Regions from separate parts of the Pseudomonas sp. LBUM1672 genome, predicted to be linked through region 4. Evidence: predicted binding sites of a transcription regulator. Region 4 holds the regulator's gene; each other region holds the start of a gene.

Region 1 (4,632 bases), 1.2 Mb from region 4:
GCCGACGCTGAAATTGCCTTGGAGCGGGTGATATTTGGACATGACTTGAATCTCATCTGATAGGTGAAACTCCCACCCTTTCGCGGCTAAACGAATTGGGGTGGTAGCTGTGCGCGGGTTAGCCGACCGGACAGATGAACCCGGCACACCCTGAGGTGTCCCACGCACAGCCACCATAGACATAGATGCCAGGCAGCAAAAACGCCGCGATTATACGGGCGCTTGTGCATCATCTGATACGACCGGCTAAAGTCGATCACCGATTTGTCGGCGACAGCGAAACTATAGGCAGATGCCTGCAAGTCTGAGAACCCCGCCACAAAATTTCAGACCGTTCCTACAACTTCTAATCTCACCAGCAAACCGGTTCCAACAGGGAAACACCCCCAGAAAGTCAGGTCGGCTATTAGGCCGCCTCGGGATGCTGTTGCGTTGCACGCCCCCTCGAGAGGCCGAGTGGAGGTTCTGCGCAGTGGGCAACCCGGCATGGATGCCGGGTTAGCCGCCCCCGGCCATGGATGGCCGATGGCGGCGGGCCCACGGAGCAGGACCGGAGCGAGGCACCGAACGTCAGGGGCAAGAGCCCTTGGTTACTTGGGGCTTTTCCAAGTGACTCGCTGTAAGAGCGAAACCATAGGCGGCCGTTACCGCAGAAATGGATATGTACACCGCCCTCCCCCCGTCGCCTGACACAAAGCCTTCGCGAGCAGGCTCGCTCCCACAGGGACCATGCCCACGCTAAAAATGCAGTGACGTCCAATCCTGTGAAAGCCGCACAAAAAAGCCGACATCTCTGTCGGCTTGATTGTTGTGGATCACTGCTTCGGCGGCTCACCCGGTTTCGGCGCCGGGTCTTCGAAGATATTCAAACGCTCACGAAGCTCATGCGCCGGCAGCGGTTGTTTATCCGCCGGCAATGCGTTTGGATCGACTGGTGTTGGCGGCACTTCGCCCGGTCCACCCTGGCCTTGCGCTGGCGTTGGCTCCGGCGCAGGTTCAGCGCCTTGCGAACCTTCGATGGCGCGTTGGGCTTTTTTGGTCAGCACCACGATGTCGATCCGGCGGTTGACCGGGTTGAACGGGTTCTCGCGGTCGAACAGCGCGGACGAGGCATAACCGACCACCCGCGCCACTTGCTGATCCGGATAGCTGCCGGCGACCAGCGCGCGGCGGGCGGCGTTGGCACGGTTGGCCGAGAGTTCCCAGTTACCGAAATCACCGGTGCCCGAGTACGGCTTGGCATCGGTGTGGCCGCTGATGCTGATCTTGTTCGGCACCGCTTTGATGGTGTCGGCCATGGCCAGCAGGATGTCTTCGAAATACGGTTTCAGGCGCGCACTGCCGGAATCGAACATCGGCCGGTTTTCCGCGTCCATGATCTGGATGCGCAAGCCGTCCTGTGTGATTTCGAACTGGATCTGGTCCTTGAATTTTTGCAGCAGCGGGTTTTCATCGACCTTGTTCTGCAACTCTTGCAGCAACAGTTCCAAGCGCTCCTTCTCCACCTGCTCGGCCATGCCTTCGACCTGGTCGGTGTCGACGGTGACTCGGTCCGGCTGCGGCTGAGACTTCACCTCGGGGTTGAGGGTGTTCTCCGGTGCCAGGGTCGGGGAGCCGCCCAAATCGATGATGTACGGCGTGCCGCTTTCGGAAAAACCGACCGGGTCCTTGAAGTAACCGGCGATGGCGATCTTCTGTTCCGGCGTGGCGGTGGACAGCAGCCACAGCACCAGGAAGAACGCCATCATCGCCGTCGCGAAGTCAGCGAAGGCGATTTTCCATGAGCCCCCGTGATGCCCGGCCGCGTATTTTTTTACGCGCTTGATGATTATCGGCTGGTTATTTTCCATGACTTAGCGACCGCGAACCGCTTGTTCCAGCTCAGCGAAGCTAGGACGGTGCGCCGGGTACAGAACCTTGCGGCCGAATTCCACCGCCAGCGATGGCGGCATGCCGGAAGCCGAAGCGACCAGCGAGGCCTTGATGGCTTCGTAGACGTTCAGTTCTTCCTTGGCATCGTGGGCCAGGGCATGGGCCAATGGGCCAAAGAAACCGTAGGCGGCGAGAATACCGAAGAAGGTACCCACCAGTGCCGCCCCCACGTGCAGGCCGATCATTTTCTGATCGCTTTCACCCAGGGAGGCCATGGTCACCACGATACCCAATACGGCCGCGACGATACCGAAGCCGGGCATGGCGTCGGCGATGCCGTTCACCGCATGGGAAGGATGATCCAAATCTTCCTTGAGACTGGTCAGCTCCATGTCGAACAGGCCTTCGAGCTCGTGGGGAGCCATGTTGCCGGAGGACATGATGCGCAGGTAATCGCAGATGTACGCGGTCATGCGGTCATCTTTCAGGACCGCCGGGTACTTGGCGAAGATCGGGCTCGCGGCGGCGTCTTCAATGTCGCCTTCGATCGCCATCATGCCTTCGCGGCGGCTCTTGTTGAGGATCTCGTAGATCAGGCCCAGCACTTCCAGATAGAACGTGTGGTTGAACCGCGAGCTGAACATTCCCAGGGCTTTCTTGAGAACGAGTTTGAACATGTGACCAGGGTTGGCCTGCAGGAATGCACCGAGGGCCGCACCACCGATAATCATCACCTCGAAAGGTTGAATCAGGGCGGCAATCTTGCCGTGGGAGAGCACGTATCCGCCGAGCACGCTCGCGAATACGACGATGATGCCGATTATTTTAGCCATAGGTAGGAGAGCACTTACTGAGTCGGGTTCAAGGTCATATTCGGAAGTTAAAAAATCTCTTCTTCTACTTATCGGCAAAACTGCGCCAGACTATAGCCCGTTCAAGCGAAAAGCTAATTTAGCCCTCTGGGGGCATAGGTAATGCAGACGATGATCACGTCCAACCATGGCTAACGAAACGAACACCCCAACCCCAAAACCGACCACGCTTGAAGGCTGGGTAAAGCTTCTCGACGGCGTGCGCCTGCCGGTTCCACAAGACAGTCACGACCGTGTCTGCAAAGCCCTCGGCGACAACCGCAGCTCACTGCGCGACATCGCCGAATTGTTGCAGGACAGCCCGGCCCTGGCCTTGAGCGTGATTCGCGAAGCCAATCGCCACACCCACGGCAGCATGACCGAGCCGGCGGAGAACCTTGAGGTGGCGATCAATCGCCTCGGGTTGAAACGCACCGAAGAATTGCTCGCCCGGCTGCCTGCCGAACCCCAATCACAGATACCCGTGGCGCTGCGTCAGCTCCAGCTGATCAGCCAGCATGCAACCCAACAGGCCAACGGCTTTTTCGCCGGTCGCCTGGCGCGGCTCTGGCAGGACATCCATTGGGGCAGCCTGTTGTTCCTCTCGCCGCTGTGGCCGATGGCATTGACTCATCCGCAATTGCTCGAAGAGTGGGAGCTGCGGGTCATTCATAAAGGCGAGTCAGCACGCAAAGTCGAAAAGGAATTGTTCGGTGTTCGCCTGCTGGACATCTGCCAGGCGCTGGTGGATGTCTGGCGCCTGCCGATCTGGGTGCAACAAGGTTATCGACTGCTGCTCAACGAGCAGCGCGAACTGGTCAAAGTGCTGCGCATTGCCCGGGACAGCGAGCACCCTCTGCGCCAGCAAAACCGTCTCGATGACGATCCGACCCTGCGTCGCTGGCTCAATCAGCCGGCCAATACCGTGCTGCTGGCCAACGGCCTGGCACTGTCGGCGCAACAGGCCTGGGACAGCCCGCACAGTGAGCGCTGGCAATACCTGACCAGCCTTTACCTGCAAATGCCGATGAGCGACGTGCAGCAGCAATTGCACCAACAAGCTGCCAACAGCGCACGCCAACATGCAATGCCGGACATCTGGCACCCCGCCGTATCGCTGATCTGGCCTTCGGGCATGAACCGTATTCACGCCGGTTTGCTGCCGGCAGCGGCACCGACCGCCGAAGATCTGACGGCATGGCGTAAACAATGTGCCGAGCTGCTGGTCGAGCCGAGCCGCTTCACCAACGCCATGCACTTGACCACCTCGGCCCGGGACGCGCTGGTCGCCTGCGGCATGCGGCGGGTGATGATTTTGATGGCCGACCGCACCCACGCCAATTTGCGCGCTCATCAAACCGCCGGACTGCCGAAGGAAGCGGCGGGGCTGAACCTGGTCGTGAGTCAGAGCACCGTGCTGCAACGATTGCTCTCGCAACAGGCCCAGGTGCGATTGACCCCGGCCAACAACGCCCAGTTCTCGGCGTTGCTACCCGCCAGCCTGCGCGCACAGTTTCGCGGCGAACACCTGCTGCTGCGCTCGCTGGTCAACAACGGTCGGGTGATCATGGTGGTTGTGGCGGATCAGGGCGGCGGGCCCTTTTCGGAAATTACCGTACAAGCCTTTGGCAAAACCGCGCAGTGCATTGAAAAGGCACTCCATAGCTTTAGCCAACGCGGTCAATGAATGCTGCGCTACAATCCTCCCCTTTGTGCTCTGGAGACCTCACATGTCTGACTTCTCTGGCTTGGCGCTGGTCATCGAGCCGAGCGACTTGCTCCCTCGCCTTGAGTCCCGCGAACTGATTCTGGTAGACCTGACCAGCAGCGCCCGCTATGCCGAAGGGCATCTACCCGGCGCGCGCTTTGTCGACCCCAAGCGCACGCAACTCGGGCAAGCGCCCGCGCC
Region 2 (4,632 bases), 1.6 Mb from region 4:
AGCGCGAGCAAGTTGGTCTGCTGGGAGATGCCTTTGATCACATCAAGAATGTGCCCGATGTTGTCAGTGCTGGCGTTCAGGGTTTCGATCTGGGTGCAGGACAGGCTGATTTTCTGCGACAGCTCGGTCATGGCCAGGATAGTTTTCTCCACCACCTGACGACCATCGTCCGCCTGCTCGCTCGCGCCGCTGGCATGCTGCGAAGCATCGGCAGCATTGCGCGCGATTTCCTGAGTGGCGGCACCCAGTTGGTTGATCGCCGCCGCCACGCTGTTGGTGCGTGCGCTTTGTTCGTCGGAACCGACGATCGAGGCGTTGGACGATGCCATCACTCGTTGCGACAAATCGTGGACCTGACGGGTCGCCGAGGACACTTCGGAAATGGAGGCGTGAATCCGCTCCACGAACTGGTTGAACGAACCGCCCAACTCACCGAACTCGTCTTTGCTTTCCACGGCCAGACGACGGGTCAGGTCGCCTTCACCTTGGGCGATGTCCTGCATCGCGCGGCCCATGGTGGTCAGGGGACGCATCAGCACGTTGATCAGCAGGCTCAGCAGCACGGCAATAACGCTCACGGCGATGAACATTGCGATCAGCGCGGAGGTGCGGAATTGGCTCAGTGGTGCGTAGGCCTTGTCCTTATCGATTGACAGACCGATGTACCACTCGGCATTTGGCAAACCGCTCACCGGGGTGAACGAGAGGATGCGGTCCTGATTGTTCAGGGTGACGTCCTGATTGCCCTTCTCGATGCGCACGCCAGCGTTCGGGTAAATGTCTTTCAGGTTTTTCATCACCTGGTCTTTGTCCGGGCTGACGATCACCTGACCGTCGGCGCTGACCAGGAACGCGTGGCCGATGCCACCGAAGTCCACCGAGTTGATGATCTTCACCAGGGTTTCCAGGCTCAGGTCACCGCCGACTACGCCGAGCAATTCACCGTTCTTTTTCACCGGCATGGCGATAGTCACCACCAAGCCACCGACCGCTGCCATGTACGGCGGCGTCAGCATGGTTTTGTCGGCAGCCACGGCTTGTTTGTACCAGGGACGCTGACGCGGATCGTAACCGTCCGGCATCTTCGCGTCGGGGCGTTGGGTGAACACGCCATTGGCTTGGCCAACGTAGGTGAACTGGAAGTTCGAGGTGAAGGCCGGCTGATCAACCAGGCCTGGAAGGTCCGCGTTGGCGCCTTGGTGAGCGACGTTCTGTGCGAGGTTTTCCAGGACCAGCACACGACCGCTCATCCAGTTCTGCACGCTGCTGGCGGTCAGGTCGCCGGCCTGCTGGACGGAGGACTCGAGGTTTTGCCGGATGGTGTTTCGCTGCAGATAGTCGTTGTACAAAGTGAACAACGCAAAAGCCAGCACCACGACGCCGGAGGCGGCCAGAAGGATTTTATGGCTGAATTTGAGATTCATTTCATGGGACTTCTTATGCAAAAAGTGGGGATGCGTTCCAGGTGCAACATTCCATGTAACAGCGCAGGCGGTATTCTTCGGCCGCGCTACTTTGGTGCACGCATGTCTCCCCAGTCTGTCGGCACCAGTCGGAGAAATCTTAGGGGTTTGTATGAAATGCCCGACATTCCCGCCGAACGGCGTGCCGTCTTGCGCGCGTAGCATTTGGAACACGAACTGGGGTGGCAGCGCGTGCAGTCCCTGCAAGCCGAGCTGAGCAGCAATCCGCGCGTCGTACCCGGTGCTCAAATCCCCTTCAACACCCTGGAAAACAGCGCCCAGGGATTGGGACGACGACAGGCTCTGAAGCTGTTGTCAGGTGCGTTGCTGGTAGGTTCGGCGGCATGGCTGGGAAAGGATGCGGTGGGTTGGCAACAGCGGACCGCCGACTAGTCACCGCCAAGGGGGAGCGACGGGGTTCCAATTGCCCGACGGCACCCGACTGGAGCTCGACACCGTCTGCGCGGTGGATCTCGATTACGCCGCGCAGCAACGGCTAATCAAACTGACGCGCGGCAAAATCATCGTGACCTGCGGCGGGATCGACGAAGCGTCTCCATTTGATCCACCGTTGCGTGTGTAAAGTGGTCACGCGGTGTATGAAGGCGTGGGCGCGCGGTTCATCCTGCGTCAGAACGATGACTGCACACGGCTCAGTGTCACCAGCGGCATCGTCGCGATTCATTCGCCACGGGTCGCTGAGGGTGAGCCGATTCGGAGGCAGGCCGGGCAGAGTTATTTAACCGACCACCACCAGGCGAAAGTGGCGGCGCCGCTGGATATGGATGCCGGCGCGTGGGTCGATGGCTTGATCGTCACTCGCAACATGCGCCTGAGGGAATTCCTCAATGAGGTCGCACGCTACCGGCACGGTTATCTGACGTGCTCATCGGACATTGCCGACTTGCGACTGTCCGGAGTCTTCCGCCTGGATAGCACCGATAAGCAGATGGCCATTCTGCCGCAAACCCTGCCCGTGCAGTTGCGCTATCGCACTCGCTGGTGGGTGACGCTGGAGCGGCAAGTCTGAATTATTTGTGGCGGGTTTTTCGTACAAGCCCGGCTTAGTCAATATGCGCGCCATCGGTAAGAATCTTCCTTGTCTCACTCCGGACACCTGCATTTCACGCCACGCCGTTCGCGCGGCGCTGTTCTCTACCACGCTGGGTGTCGACTTGTTGCCAACCGGCGCAAACTAGCGGGCGTCAGTCACCGGGTGTGCAGGGCGACTGTTCGGTCGATCAGGCGCTGAATCATTTGCTCAGTGCTTCGGGCCTGGAGGCCGTGAGCCAGTCTGGGGTAAAGCTTTTGGGGCTCCCAGAAAGACAAAACCCCTGTCTGCGTTAGCAGACAGGGGTTTCGGAATTCAATCTTGACGATGACCTACTCTCACATGGGGAAACCCCACACTACCATCGGCGATGCATCGTTTCACTGCTGAGTTCGGGATGGGATCAGGTGGTTCCAATGCTCTATGGTCGTCAAGAAATTCTGTGACCAGCCCATTACAGTCGTAACGTGCCAGCAAAATTGGTGACTTCTACTAAAACAAAACCCCTACCTGCATACGCAGATAGGGGTTTCGGAATTTAATCTTGACGATGACCTACTCTCACATGGGGAAACCCCACACTACCATCGGCGATGCATCGTTTCACTGCTGAGTTCGGGATGGGATCAGGTGGTTCCAATGCTCTATGGTCGTCAAGAAATTCGGTAGCCAGGTCGTGGGCCCTTGCGGGTTCACGCTCCAGCGAATGGGTATGTGACAGCTTGGTGTTTTGTGAGTATCTCGAACTTTCGGTTCGTTTCGTCTTCACACACCGCAATCTGGTGCTCTTTCGCCTTTGGGCTCGAAGCAAGCAAATTGCTTGGGTGTTATATGGTCAAGCCTCACGGGCAATTAGTATTGGTTAGCTCAACGCCTCACAGCGCTTACACACCCAACCTATCAACGTCGTAGTCTTCGACGGCCCTTCAGGGGACTCAAGGTCCCAGTGAGATCTCATCTTGAGGCTAGTTTCCCGCTTAGATGCTTTCAGCGGTTATCTATTCCGAACATAGCTACCCGGCAATGCCACTGGCGTGACAACCGGAACACCAGAGGTTCGTCCACTCCGGTCCTCTCGTACTAGGAGCAGCCCCTCTCAAATCTCAAACGTCCACGGCAGATAGGGACCGAACTGTCTCACGACGTTCTAAACCCAGCTCGCGTACCACTTTAAATGGCGAACAGCCATACCCTTGGGACCGGCTTCAGCCCCAGGATGTGATGAGCCGACATCGAGGTGCCAAACACCGCCGTCGATATGAACTCTTGGGCGGTATCAGCCTGTTATCCCCGGAGTACCTTTTATCCGTTGAGCGATGGCCCTTCCATACAGAACCACCGGATCACTAAGACCTACTTTCGTACCTGCTCGACGTGTCTGTCTCGCAGTCAAGCGCGCTTTTGCCTTTATACTCTACGACCGATTTCCGACCGGTCTGAGCGCACCTTCGTACTCCTCCGTTACTCTTTAGGAGGAGACCGCCCCAGTCAAACTACCCACCATACACTGTCCTCGATCCGGATAACGGACCTGAGTTAGAACCTCAAAGTTGCCAGGGTGGTATTTCAAGGTTGGCTCCACGCGAACTGGCGTCCACGCTTCAAAGCCTCCCACCTATCCTACACAAGCAAATTCAAAGTCCAGTGCAAAGCTATAGTAAAGGTTCACGGGGTCTTTCCGTCTAGCCGCGGATACACTGCATCTTCACAGCGATTTCAATTTCACTGAGTCTCGGGTGGAGACAGCGCCGCCATCGTTACGCCATTCGTGCAGGTCGGAACTTACCCGACAAGGAATTTCGCTACCTTAGGACCGTTATAGTTACGGCCGCCGTTTACCGGGGCTTCGATCAAGAGCTTCGCGTTAGCTAACCCCATCAATTAACCTTCCGGCACCGGGCAGGCGTCACACCCTATACGTCCACTTTCGTGTTTGCAGAGTGCTGTGTTTTTAATAAACAGTCGCAGCGGCCTGGTATCTTCGACCGGCATGGGCTTACGCAGTAAATGCTTCACCCTCACCGGCGCACCTTCTCCCGAAGTTACGGTGCCATTTTGCCTAGTTCCTTCACCCGAGTTCTCTCAAGCGCCTTGGTATTCTCTACCCAACCACCTGTG
Region 3 (4,632 bases), 1.3 Mb from region 4:
CCCAAGTCCCGTAACGGCAGGCTTAACGCCAGATAATCTTCGCCGTCGCGAACGAAGCTGCTGTTGGTGGCAACTTTTTGACCCATGACCGATTGTGCGGCGGTTGCGCCAATTTGCTCGGCCAGTGTGCGCTTGCCGCTGAATTGCGCCTCAGGATGAACCTGGATCAAACCGTCGGAACGCACGAGATAGACCTTGCCGCGCTCACCGAAGTTGAAATTGTGGATCAGCTCCGACAGCTCTTTCATGCTCAACCCGAGCCCGGCAACGCCCACGACTTTGCCGCCCTGCTCGACCTTCAGGTCGATGAACAGCGCCAATTCTCCGGTCGCGGTGTCATTGTCGATATTGAGGGTGCGCGGCTGGTTGCTGTCGAGGAAGGCGTAGAACCAGGCGTCCTTGGGATTGGAACGGCTGAGGGTCCGGTCCAGGCCTTTTTCAGTGAAGTAATGGTTTGAAGCCGTGCCGACAATCAGCGCGGTAAAGGCTTTGTGTTCGGCGCGAATGCCTTCCAGATACTGGACGAACGCGTCTGTCTGGGCACTGTTTTCACCCCCGGCCAGCCAGTCGCGCACCATGCTGTTGCTGGCGATGTCCTTGGCGGCGGTAAGAGGTTGAACGAGGATTCGTTCGATGTCATTGCGCATCGCCTCGATGCTCGACGGCAGTGCCTGCTCGACCAGATAGCTCTGGGCGAGACGGTTGACCACGAGGGTATAAATGCCAACCACGATCAGGATGCTGACCAGCAGGGCGGTGCCCATGCTGAGGATCAACTGCCATTGAATACTGCGTCGCCAGAACTGCATGGAGCACCCCCAAAGAATAAGAGGCTGAAACACTGCAACAGCCGTGCCGATTGTATACAACACAATGGACAATCTATTCTTTGGTTGTGCGCAAAGCCGATCAGGCCTGATTGATCGTCTTGGAGATCACTTCAACCGTGGCGCTGACTTGCTCTTGGTAACGGTCGAGTTCCTGCTTGTGCTGCTTCTGCATTTCAATCTGCTGGGAGCACAGATTCATCGCGGCCAACACCAGCAGGCGGTCACCGATCAGCGTCGGGTACTTTCTTTTGGTATCGGCCAAGGCAGCTTTCAACATCAGCGCGGCGTCCAGCAGGGTTTGCTCTTCCCCGGCCGGCGCCTTGATCGAATAGTCCTCCCCCAGGATCGAGACGACTTTTACCCCTGCGGCGCCGTGATTCATGCGCTGACCGGGCCGGCGCTGACGCGCTCAACCAGGGCCTGGATGCGGGCCGCGGTGGCGCCTTGTTTCTCTTCCTGTTCCATCAGGTTCAGTTGCAGGCTTTCGTTTTCATCCTTGGCCTGGGCCAGCTCGTAGCTCAGGGTCTGATTGGTGGCGAGCAGGCTCTGGTTCTGTTGCACCAGGTCGCTGACCAGCTGTTCCAATTGGCTTAGGGATGCTTCCAACATTTTGATTTTCCAAGCATTTCAAGGGGCGCGTACGATAAAGAAAAGTCACCACGGATGCCAGGGTTATTCGGGCGCAAGGCCTTGATTTTCCTGGCGGGCGACCTTCCTCGCGAGCTTTAAAGACTGTGATTGGCGGATCTGGTTCCTGCACTTCGTCGCCGGGGCCTGTCTGCGACAAAAACGCGCAGGCCCTCAAGACTTTAGTCGTATGACCGATAAGTCACTCACACGTCAGCTTCAGCGCCGCACGGGTGCGCTCACTTTGGTAAACAGCATGTCCCTTCGTAATATGAATATCGCACCACGGGCGTTCCTCGGTTTCGCCCTGATTGGCGGTTTGATGCTGGTTCTGGGCGTGTTTGCCTTGAACCAGATGAGCAAGATTCGCGGCGCCGGCGAGAACATCGTCGAGAGCAGTGTGCCGAGCATCAAGGCACTGGATGAGTTCACCCAACTGACGTTGCGCCTTCGGGTTCTTTCCTATCGCCTGTTGACCAACCGCGAACCCGACGTACAGCAAAAAACCATCGAGCTGTTCGATCAACGCAACCAGCAGATCCGTGCCGCTCAGACTGAGTATGAAAAATTCATCAGCAGCCCTGACGAGCGTGCGGCCTACGACCAGTACGTGCAGTTGCTTGGCCAGTATCGTCAGCTTGAAGACCGGATGAAGAGCCTGTCGCGCAACAATCAGGTGGAAGAACTGCGCACCTTGCTCAACACCGATCTGTTGAACAACTCTGAAGCCGTCAACGCGGTGCTCAACCGCCTGATGCTGATCAACAACCAACAGGCGGTCGATCTTAATCAGCAAGCATCCGATCAGTACTCTTCGGCGTTCAAGCTGGTCGTCACCCTGCTGGTGATCGCCACTGGCCTGACCCTGCTGTTCGCCTGGCTGCTGACCAACAGCATCACCAAGCCGATCGCCAACGCTTTGAGCGCTGCGGAAGAAATCGCCGAAGGCAACCTGACTCGCCCGATCCATGTCGATGGTGAAGACGAGGCCGGCCGCTTGCTGCTGGCCATGTCGAAGATGCAGGACAAGCTGCGTGACACCCTGCAGCGGATTTCCGGCTCGGCTACGCAACTGGCGTCCGCCGCTGAAGAGCTGAACAGCGTCACCGACGAAAGCGCCCGCGGCCTGACCCAGCAGAACAACGAAATCGAACAGGCCGCCACCGCCGTCAATGAAATGACCAGCGCCGTGGAAGAAGTCGCGCGCAACGCGGTGAGCACTTCCGAGGCCTCGAAAAACGCCACCACCTCGGCCGGCGACGGTCGTGACCTGGTGCAGGAAACCGTCAGTGCCATCGAACGCATGAGTGCCGATGTGCAGAGCACCGCGACCCTGATTGGCGATCTGGCCAATGAATCCCGCGACATCGGCAAGGTGCTGGACGTGATTCGCGGCCTGGCGGACCAGACCAACCTGCTGGCCTTGAACGCCGCAATCGAAGCGGCGCGTGCCGGTGAAGCCGGGCGTGGCTTCGCGGTGGTGGCGGATGAGGTTCGTGCACTGGCGCATCGCACCCAGCAGTCGACCAGCGAAATTGAACGCATGATCGGCAGCATCCAGAGCGGTACCGAACACGCGGTGGATTCGATGCGTAACAGCACCGAACGTGCCGAATCGACCTTGAACATCGCCCGCGGTGCAGGCCTGTCCCTGGACACGATCAACAGCGCCATTGTCGAGATCAACGAGCGCAACCTGGTGATTGCCAGCGCGGCTGAAGAACAGGCGCAGGTGGCCCGTGAAGTCGATCGCAACCTGGTGAACATCCGTGATTTGTCGGTGCAATCGGCGACCGGGGCGAATCAGACGAGTGCGGCGAGCAATGAATTGTCGCGATTGGCGCTGGACCTGAACAACATGGTTGGGCGGTTCAGCCTGTAAGCAGCGACACTTTCTCTGTGGCTAAGGGATTTATCTGTGGTGAGGGGATTTATCCCCGTTCGGCGGCGAAGCCGTCGCAAGATCTGTTTGCGGTGTGTGCCTGAAAGAACGCAGGGGCCGCTCCGCAACCCAACGGGGATAAATCCCCTCGCCACAGGATCAAGCTCAATCCGGGTGACGTTGTCGCGGCTGCAAAAGCTTTTTGACAGCATCACATTTCAACAGGTTAGAATCGCTGGCACGCAGACTGCATGGTCAGTTTGTGCCCGCCTTTCAGCTTTCTGGAGTACTGCCTTTGAATGCGACGACCATCAACAGCCTGTTCTTGATCGGCGCGTTGCTGGTAGGTGCAAGCATTCTGGTGAGTTCCCTTTCATCGCGCCTTGGTATCCCGATTCTGGTGATCATCCTCGCGGTGGGCATGTCGGCCGGTGTCGATGGCGCCGGCATTATTTTCGATAACTACCCAACAGCTTATCTGGTCGGCAACCTCGCGCTGGCAGTCATCCTGCTCGACGGCGGGTTGCGCACCCGGGTTTCCAGCTTCCGCGTGGCGTTATGGCCAGCGCTGTCGCTCGCGACGGTCGGGGTGTTGATCACCACGGGGATGACCGGCATGGCCGCCGCGTGGCTATTCGATCTGAACCTGATTCAGGGCCTGCTGATCGGCGCTATCGTCGGCTCCACCGACGCCGCGGCGGTGTTCTCGCTGCTCGGCGGCAAAGGACTGAACGAACGGGTCACCGCCAGCCTTGAAATCGAGTCCGGCAGCAACGACCCGATGGCGGTGTTCCTCACCGTCACCCTGATCGACATGCTCGCCAGCGGCCAGACCGGCCTCCATTGGAGCCTGCTCGCCCACTTCGTGCGTGAGTTCGGCATCGGTGCCGTCATCGGCCTTGGCGGTGGCTGGGTCATGCTGCAATTGGTCAACCGGATCCACCTGGCCAACGGCCTCTATCCGATTCTGGTGATTGCCGGCGGCCTGGTCGTGTTCGCCCTGACCAACGCCCTGCATGGCAGCGGCTTCCTGGCGGTTTACCTGTGCGGCCTGGTGATCGGCAACCGCCCGGTGCGCAGCCGCCACGGCATTCTGCACATGCTCGACGGCATGGCCTGGCTTGCGCAGATCGGCATGTTCCTGGTGCTGGGGCTGCTGGTCACGCCGCATGATCTGCTGCCGATCGCCCTGCCCGCTCTGGGCCTGGCGCTGTGGATGATTCTGTTCGCTCGGCCGCTGTCGGTGCTGGTCGGTCTGCTGCCGTTCAAAGCGTTCCACGGCCGCGAAAAGGC
Region 4 (4,632 bases):
TGCAGCGGGCGCTGCCACTGCGTCGACAGCGAACTGGCCTTTGCCGTGCAGTTGATCGAGCAACGACTCGAACTCGGCATCGGTGATTTCGTCGCTGGCCGCAGAATCCGCAGCAGCCACTGGAGCAGCTGCCGGTGCTTCGGCTTGAGCCTTGACGGCGTTCAGCGAGTCCAGCAGTTGTTCGAATTCGTTATCGGTGATGTCGCCCGACTCTTCAGCGGCCGGTGCTTCGACCACTTCAGCCACCGGTGCAGCTTCATCAGCCGTTTGCGGCTCGGCCAGACGGGCCAGTGCCGCGAGCAATTCAGGCGTGGCAGCCGTGATCGGGCTGCGTTCGCGCACTTCGGTGAACATGCTGTTCACCGCGTCCAGCGCTTCGAGAACCACGTCCATCAGTTCCGAGTCGACGCGACGTTCACCCTTGCGCAGGATGTCGAACACGTTCTCGGCGATGTGACAGCACTCCACCAGCTCGTTGAGCTGGAGGAAGCCGGCGCCCCCTTTTACAGTGTGAAAACCGCGAAAAATTGCATTGAGCAAATCCGCATCATCCGGTCGGCTTTCCAGCTCGACCAGCTGTTCGGACAGTTGCTCTAGAATCTCGCCGGCCTCAACCAGGAAATCCTGAAGGATCTCTTCATCGGCGCCGAAGCTCATTAAGGGGGTGCTCCTGAGGTCTAAAAACCTAAAAAACCTAAAATGCTAAAACTCTAAAATCCTAGGCTGGATAACAAATCGTCCACATCGTCCTGACCGGACACAACGTCTTCTCTTTTATCGGCATGAATCTGCGGACCTTCACCCTGAGAGAGATGTTTTTGCGGATCTTTTTCAGCGAGCATCGCATCACGGTCATGTTCGATACCCGCAAAGCGGTCTACCTGGCTGGCCATGAGCACGAGCTTGAGCAAGTTGCTTTCAACTTCGGTGACCAATTGGGTTACGCGTTTGATCACTTGACCGGTGAGGTCCTGGTAATCCTGGGCCAGCAGAATGTCATTGAGGTTGCTCGACACCGTGCGATTGTCTTCGCTGCTGCGTGTCAGGAAACCGTCGACCCGCCGAGCCAGTTCGCGGAACTCTTCGGCTCCGACTTCGCGACGCATGAACCGACCCCAATCCGTGCTCAACGCCTGGGCTTCTTCGCTCAGGCTGTTGACCAGCGGCGTGGCGTTCTCCACCAGGTCCATGGTGCGGTTGGCGGCAGCCTCGGTCAGCTTGACCACATACCCCAGGCGCTCGGTGGCGTCCGTGATCTGCGACACTTCCTCGGCTTGCGGCATGTTCGGGTCAATCTGGAAATTGACGATCGCGCTATGCAGCTCGCGAGTGAGCTTGCCCACTTCCTGATACAGGCCGCGGTCACGGGTCTGATTGAGCTCATGGATCAGTTGCACGGCGTCGCCGAACCTGCCTTTTTCAAGGCTTTCGACCAGTTCGACCGCGTGTTTTTTCAGGGTCGATTCAAAATCGCCCAATGAAGATTCTTTATGCTCCATAGCTCCCCCGTGGCGCAGTGGATCAACCGATGCGTTCGAAAATCTTCTCGATTTTTTCTTTCAACGCCTGGGCCGTGAAGGGTTTGACCACATAGCCGTTAACACCGGCCTGGGCCGCTTCGATGATCTGCTCGCGCTTGGCTTCTGCAGTCACCATCAGCACTGGCAGGTGCTTGAGCTTTTCATCGGCGCGTACGTGACGCAGCAGATCGATACCGGTCATGCCAGGCATGTTCCAGTCCGTTACCAGAAAGTCGATGCTCCCGCTGTTGAGAACCGGAATGGCGGTAGTGCCATCGTCAGCCTCGACCGTGTTGGTGAACCCAAGGTCACGCAACAGGTTTTTTATGATCCGCCGCATCGTTGAGAAGTCATCAACGATGAGGATTTTCATGTTCTTGTCCAATTCGACCTCCAAGCAGTCTTAAACGCGCCCAGCACCTGGACGCGCCATTTCAATCAATCCGGCAATGCATTCGATGACTGTCTGGAGCACAACAGATCGCGACCGGTGCAGTTCAACACCCCACCGGCCTCGTTCGCAGTGTCCCCACACTGCCTTCAGCGCGCTCGCCACTCCCCCAAACGCCCCCGCAAACGGGCCGCGCACTGGCTATGTAACTGGCTGACCCGCGATTCGCTGACCCCCAGGACCTCACCGATTTCCTTGAGGTTCAGCTCTTCGTCGTAGTACAGCGCCAACACCAGTCGCTCACGCTCCGGCAAATTGGCAATCGCGTCCGCCAGCGCTGCCTGGAAGCGTTCATCTTCCAGATCGCGTGACGGCTCCAGATGTGCACTCGCGCCATCCTCGTGCAGCCCTTCGTGTTCGCCGTCCTGCAACAGATCGTCGAAACTGAATAACCGGCTGCCCAGGGTGTCGTTCAAAATCCCGTAATAATCATCGAGACTCAATTGGAGTTCGGCCGCAACCTCATGATCTTTAGCGTCACGACCGGTTTTAGCTTCAATCGAGCGAATTGCGTCGCTGACCATCCGGGTATTGCGGTGGACCGAACGTGGCGCCCAGTCCCCCTTGCGTACTTCATCGAGCATCGCGCCACGGATTCGAATGCCCGCGTACGTCTCGAAACTCGCGCCTTTGCTGGCGTCATATTTGGTCGATACTTCAAGCAGGCCAATCATCCCGGCCTGGATCAGGTCTTCAACCTGAACACTGGCCGGCAGACGGGCCAGCAAGTGGTAAGCAATGCGTTTGACCAGTGGCGCGTAACGCTCGATCAGCTCGTACTGCGCATCACGTGCCGACTTCTTGTAGAGGTTGTAGCCACTGGCTGTCATAGGACGGGTCCTGCGGTCTGTTGCACGAGGCGCTCGACGAAAAACTCCAGGTGCCCACGCGGGTTGGCAGGTAACGGCCAGGTGTCGACCTTCTGCGCGATTGCCTTGAACGCCAGGGCGCACTTGGAACGCGGGAAGGCTTCGTAGACGGCGCGCTGCTTCTGCACAGCCTTGCGCACGCTTTCGTCGTAAGGCACCGCGCCAACGTATTGTAGGGCGACGTCGAGGAAGCGGTCCGTGACCTTGGTCAACTTGGCGAACAGGTTGCGACCTTCCTGCGGGCTCTGGGCCATGTTGGCCAGGACGCGGAAGCGGTTCATGCCGTAGTCGCGGTTCAGCAGTTTGATCAACGCGTAGGCATCCGTGATCGAAGTCGGCTCGTCGCAGACCACCAGCAAAACTTCTTGCGCGGCGCGAACGAAACTGACTACCGAGTCACCAATGCCCGCAGCGGTGTCGATCACCAAGACGTCGAGGTTGTCGCCGATATCGCTGAAGGCCTGGATCAGGCCGGCGTGTTGGGCCGGGCTCAAATGAACCATGCTCTGCGTGCCGGACGCGGCCGGGACGATGCGGATACCGCCGGGGCCTTGCAACAGCACGTCGCGCAGCTCACAGCGGCCTTCGATCACGTCGGCCAGGGTACGTTTGGGTGTCAGCCCCAGCAGGACGTCGACGTTCGCCAGCCCCAGATCGGCGTCCAGCAGCATGACGCGCCGGCCGAGCTCAGCTAGAGCCAGGGACAAGTTCACTGACACGTTAGTCTTCCCGACGCCACCTTTGCCGCCGGTCACCGCGATCACCTGTACGGGATGCATGCTGCCCATGTTATTTCTTTACCTTGTCTTGCATAGACGGAGGCCACATTACTGGCTGCGCGTTCATCAACTGAACAATGCATGGCAGACCATCGATGTAGGTACAAAAACTGTTCATTAGTACCTCAGCCAACCTGCTTGGTCGGGCTGTGGTAAATATCAGCGAACATGTCAGCCATGGCTTCTTCGCTGGGTTCTTCCTGCATTTGCACGCTTACGGCGCGACTGACCAACTGATGACGACGCGGCAGATGCAAATCATCCGGAATACGCGGGCCATCGGTCAGGTAAGCCACCGGCAATTCATGACTGATCGCCAGGCTCAACACCTCGCCCAGACTTGCCGTTTCATCCAGTTTAGTCAGGATGCAGCCAGCTAGCCCGCAGCGCTTGTAACTGTGATAAGCGGCCGTTAGAACCTGTTTCTGGCTGGTGGTTGCGAGAACCAGATAATTTTTTGACTTGATGCCACGTCCAGCCAGGCTTTCGAGCTGCATGCGCAGGGCCGGATCACTGGCCTGAAGGCCCGCGGTATCGATCAGCACCACGCGTTTGCGCAACAAGGGATCCAGCGCCTGCACCAGCGATTGGCCCGGATCGACGTGAGTGACCGACACGTTGAGAATCCGGCCCAGGGTCTTCAATTGTTCCTGCGCACCGATACGGTAGCTGTCCATGCTCACCAGCGCGATGTTTTGCGCGCCGTATTTGAGCACGTAGCGGGCCGCGAGCTTGGCCAGGGTGGTGGTCTTGCCCATGCCGGCCGGGCCGACCATGGCAATCACGCCGCCCTCTTCCAGTGGCTCGACTTCCGGCGTGGCAATCATCCGCGCCAGGTGCGCCAGCAACATGCGCCAGGCCTGACGGGGCTCGTCAATGTCGGCAATCATCGCCAGCAAGTCGCGAGACAACGGGCCGGACAGGCCGATGCGTTGCAGGCGACGCCAGAGATTGGCCTGGGCCGGACGGCTGCCTTGCAGCTGATTCCAGGCCAGGGAGCCGAGTTGCACTTC

The links. The regulator FliA, encoded in region 4, starts transcription of late flagellar genes. The targets are predictions, from matches to a motif close to CTAAAGTTTNNNNNNNNNNNGCCGNTAA.
Region 1: a site for FliA is predicted at 2,774-2,801, ahead of motA (flagellar motor stator protein MotA). Genes of this name have one in related genera too.
Region 2: a site for FliA is predicted at 1,540-1,567, ahead of ACA053_RS00615 (methyl-accepting chemotaxis protein). Genes of this name have one in related genera too.
Region 3: a site for FliA is predicted at 1,631-1,658, ahead of ACA053_RS02180 (methyl-accepting chemotaxis protein). Genes of this name have one in related genera too.

What each region holds. Positions count from the first base shown of each region.
Region 1 is NZ_CP166781.1:563,862-568,493, reverse strand. It holds gene ACA053_RS02535 (hypothetical protein) at 1-42, opposite strand, end outside; gene motB (flagellar motor protein MotB) at 816-1,850, opposite strand; gene motA (flagellar motor stator protein MotA) at 1,854-2,705, opposite strand; gene ACA053_RS02520 (HDOD domain-containing protein) at 2,872-4,410, shown strand; gene rhdA (thiosulfate sulfurtransferase) at 4,454-4,632, shown strand, end outside.
Region 2 is NZ_CP166781.1:119,518-124,149, reverse strand. It holds gene ACA053_RS00615 (methyl-accepting chemotaxis protein) at 1-1,424, opposite strand, end outside; partial or broken gene ACA053_RS00610 (FecR domain-containing protein) at 1,626-2,493, shown strand; gene ACA053_RS00605 (STN domain-containing protein) at 2,631-2,810, shown strand; rRNA gene rrf (5S ribosomal RNA) at 2,834-2,949, opposite strand; rRNA gene rrf (5S ribosomal RNA) at 3,057-3,172, opposite strand; rRNA gene ACA053_RS00590 (23S ribosomal RNA) at 3,346-4,632, opposite strand, start outside.
Region 3 is NZ_CP166781.1:470,018-474,649, reverse strand. It holds partial or broken gene ACA053_RS02195 (HAMP domain-containing protein) at 1-764, opposite strand, end outside; gene ACA053_RS02190 (cell division protein ZapA) at 910-1,212, opposite strand; gene ACA053_RS02185 (hypothetical protein) at 1,209-1,439, opposite strand; gene ACA053_RS02180 (methyl-accepting chemotaxis protein) at 1,714-3,339, shown strand; gene ACA053_RS02175 (potassium/proton antiporter) at 3,635-4,632, shown strand, end outside.
Region 4 is NZ_CP166781.1:1,768,353-1,772,984, reverse strand. It holds gene ACA053_RS07955 (chemotaxis protein CheA) at 1-657, opposite strand, end outside; gene ACA053_RS07950 (protein phosphatase CheZ) at 711-1,499, opposite strand; gene ACA053_RS07945 (chemotaxis response regulator CheY) at 1,522-1,893, opposite strand; gene fliA (RNA polymerase sigma factor FliA) at 2,061-2,801, opposite strand; gene fleN (flagellar synthesis regulator FleN) at 2,798-3,628, opposite strand; gene flhF (flagellar biosynthesis GTPase FlhF) at 3,745-4,632, opposite strand, start outside.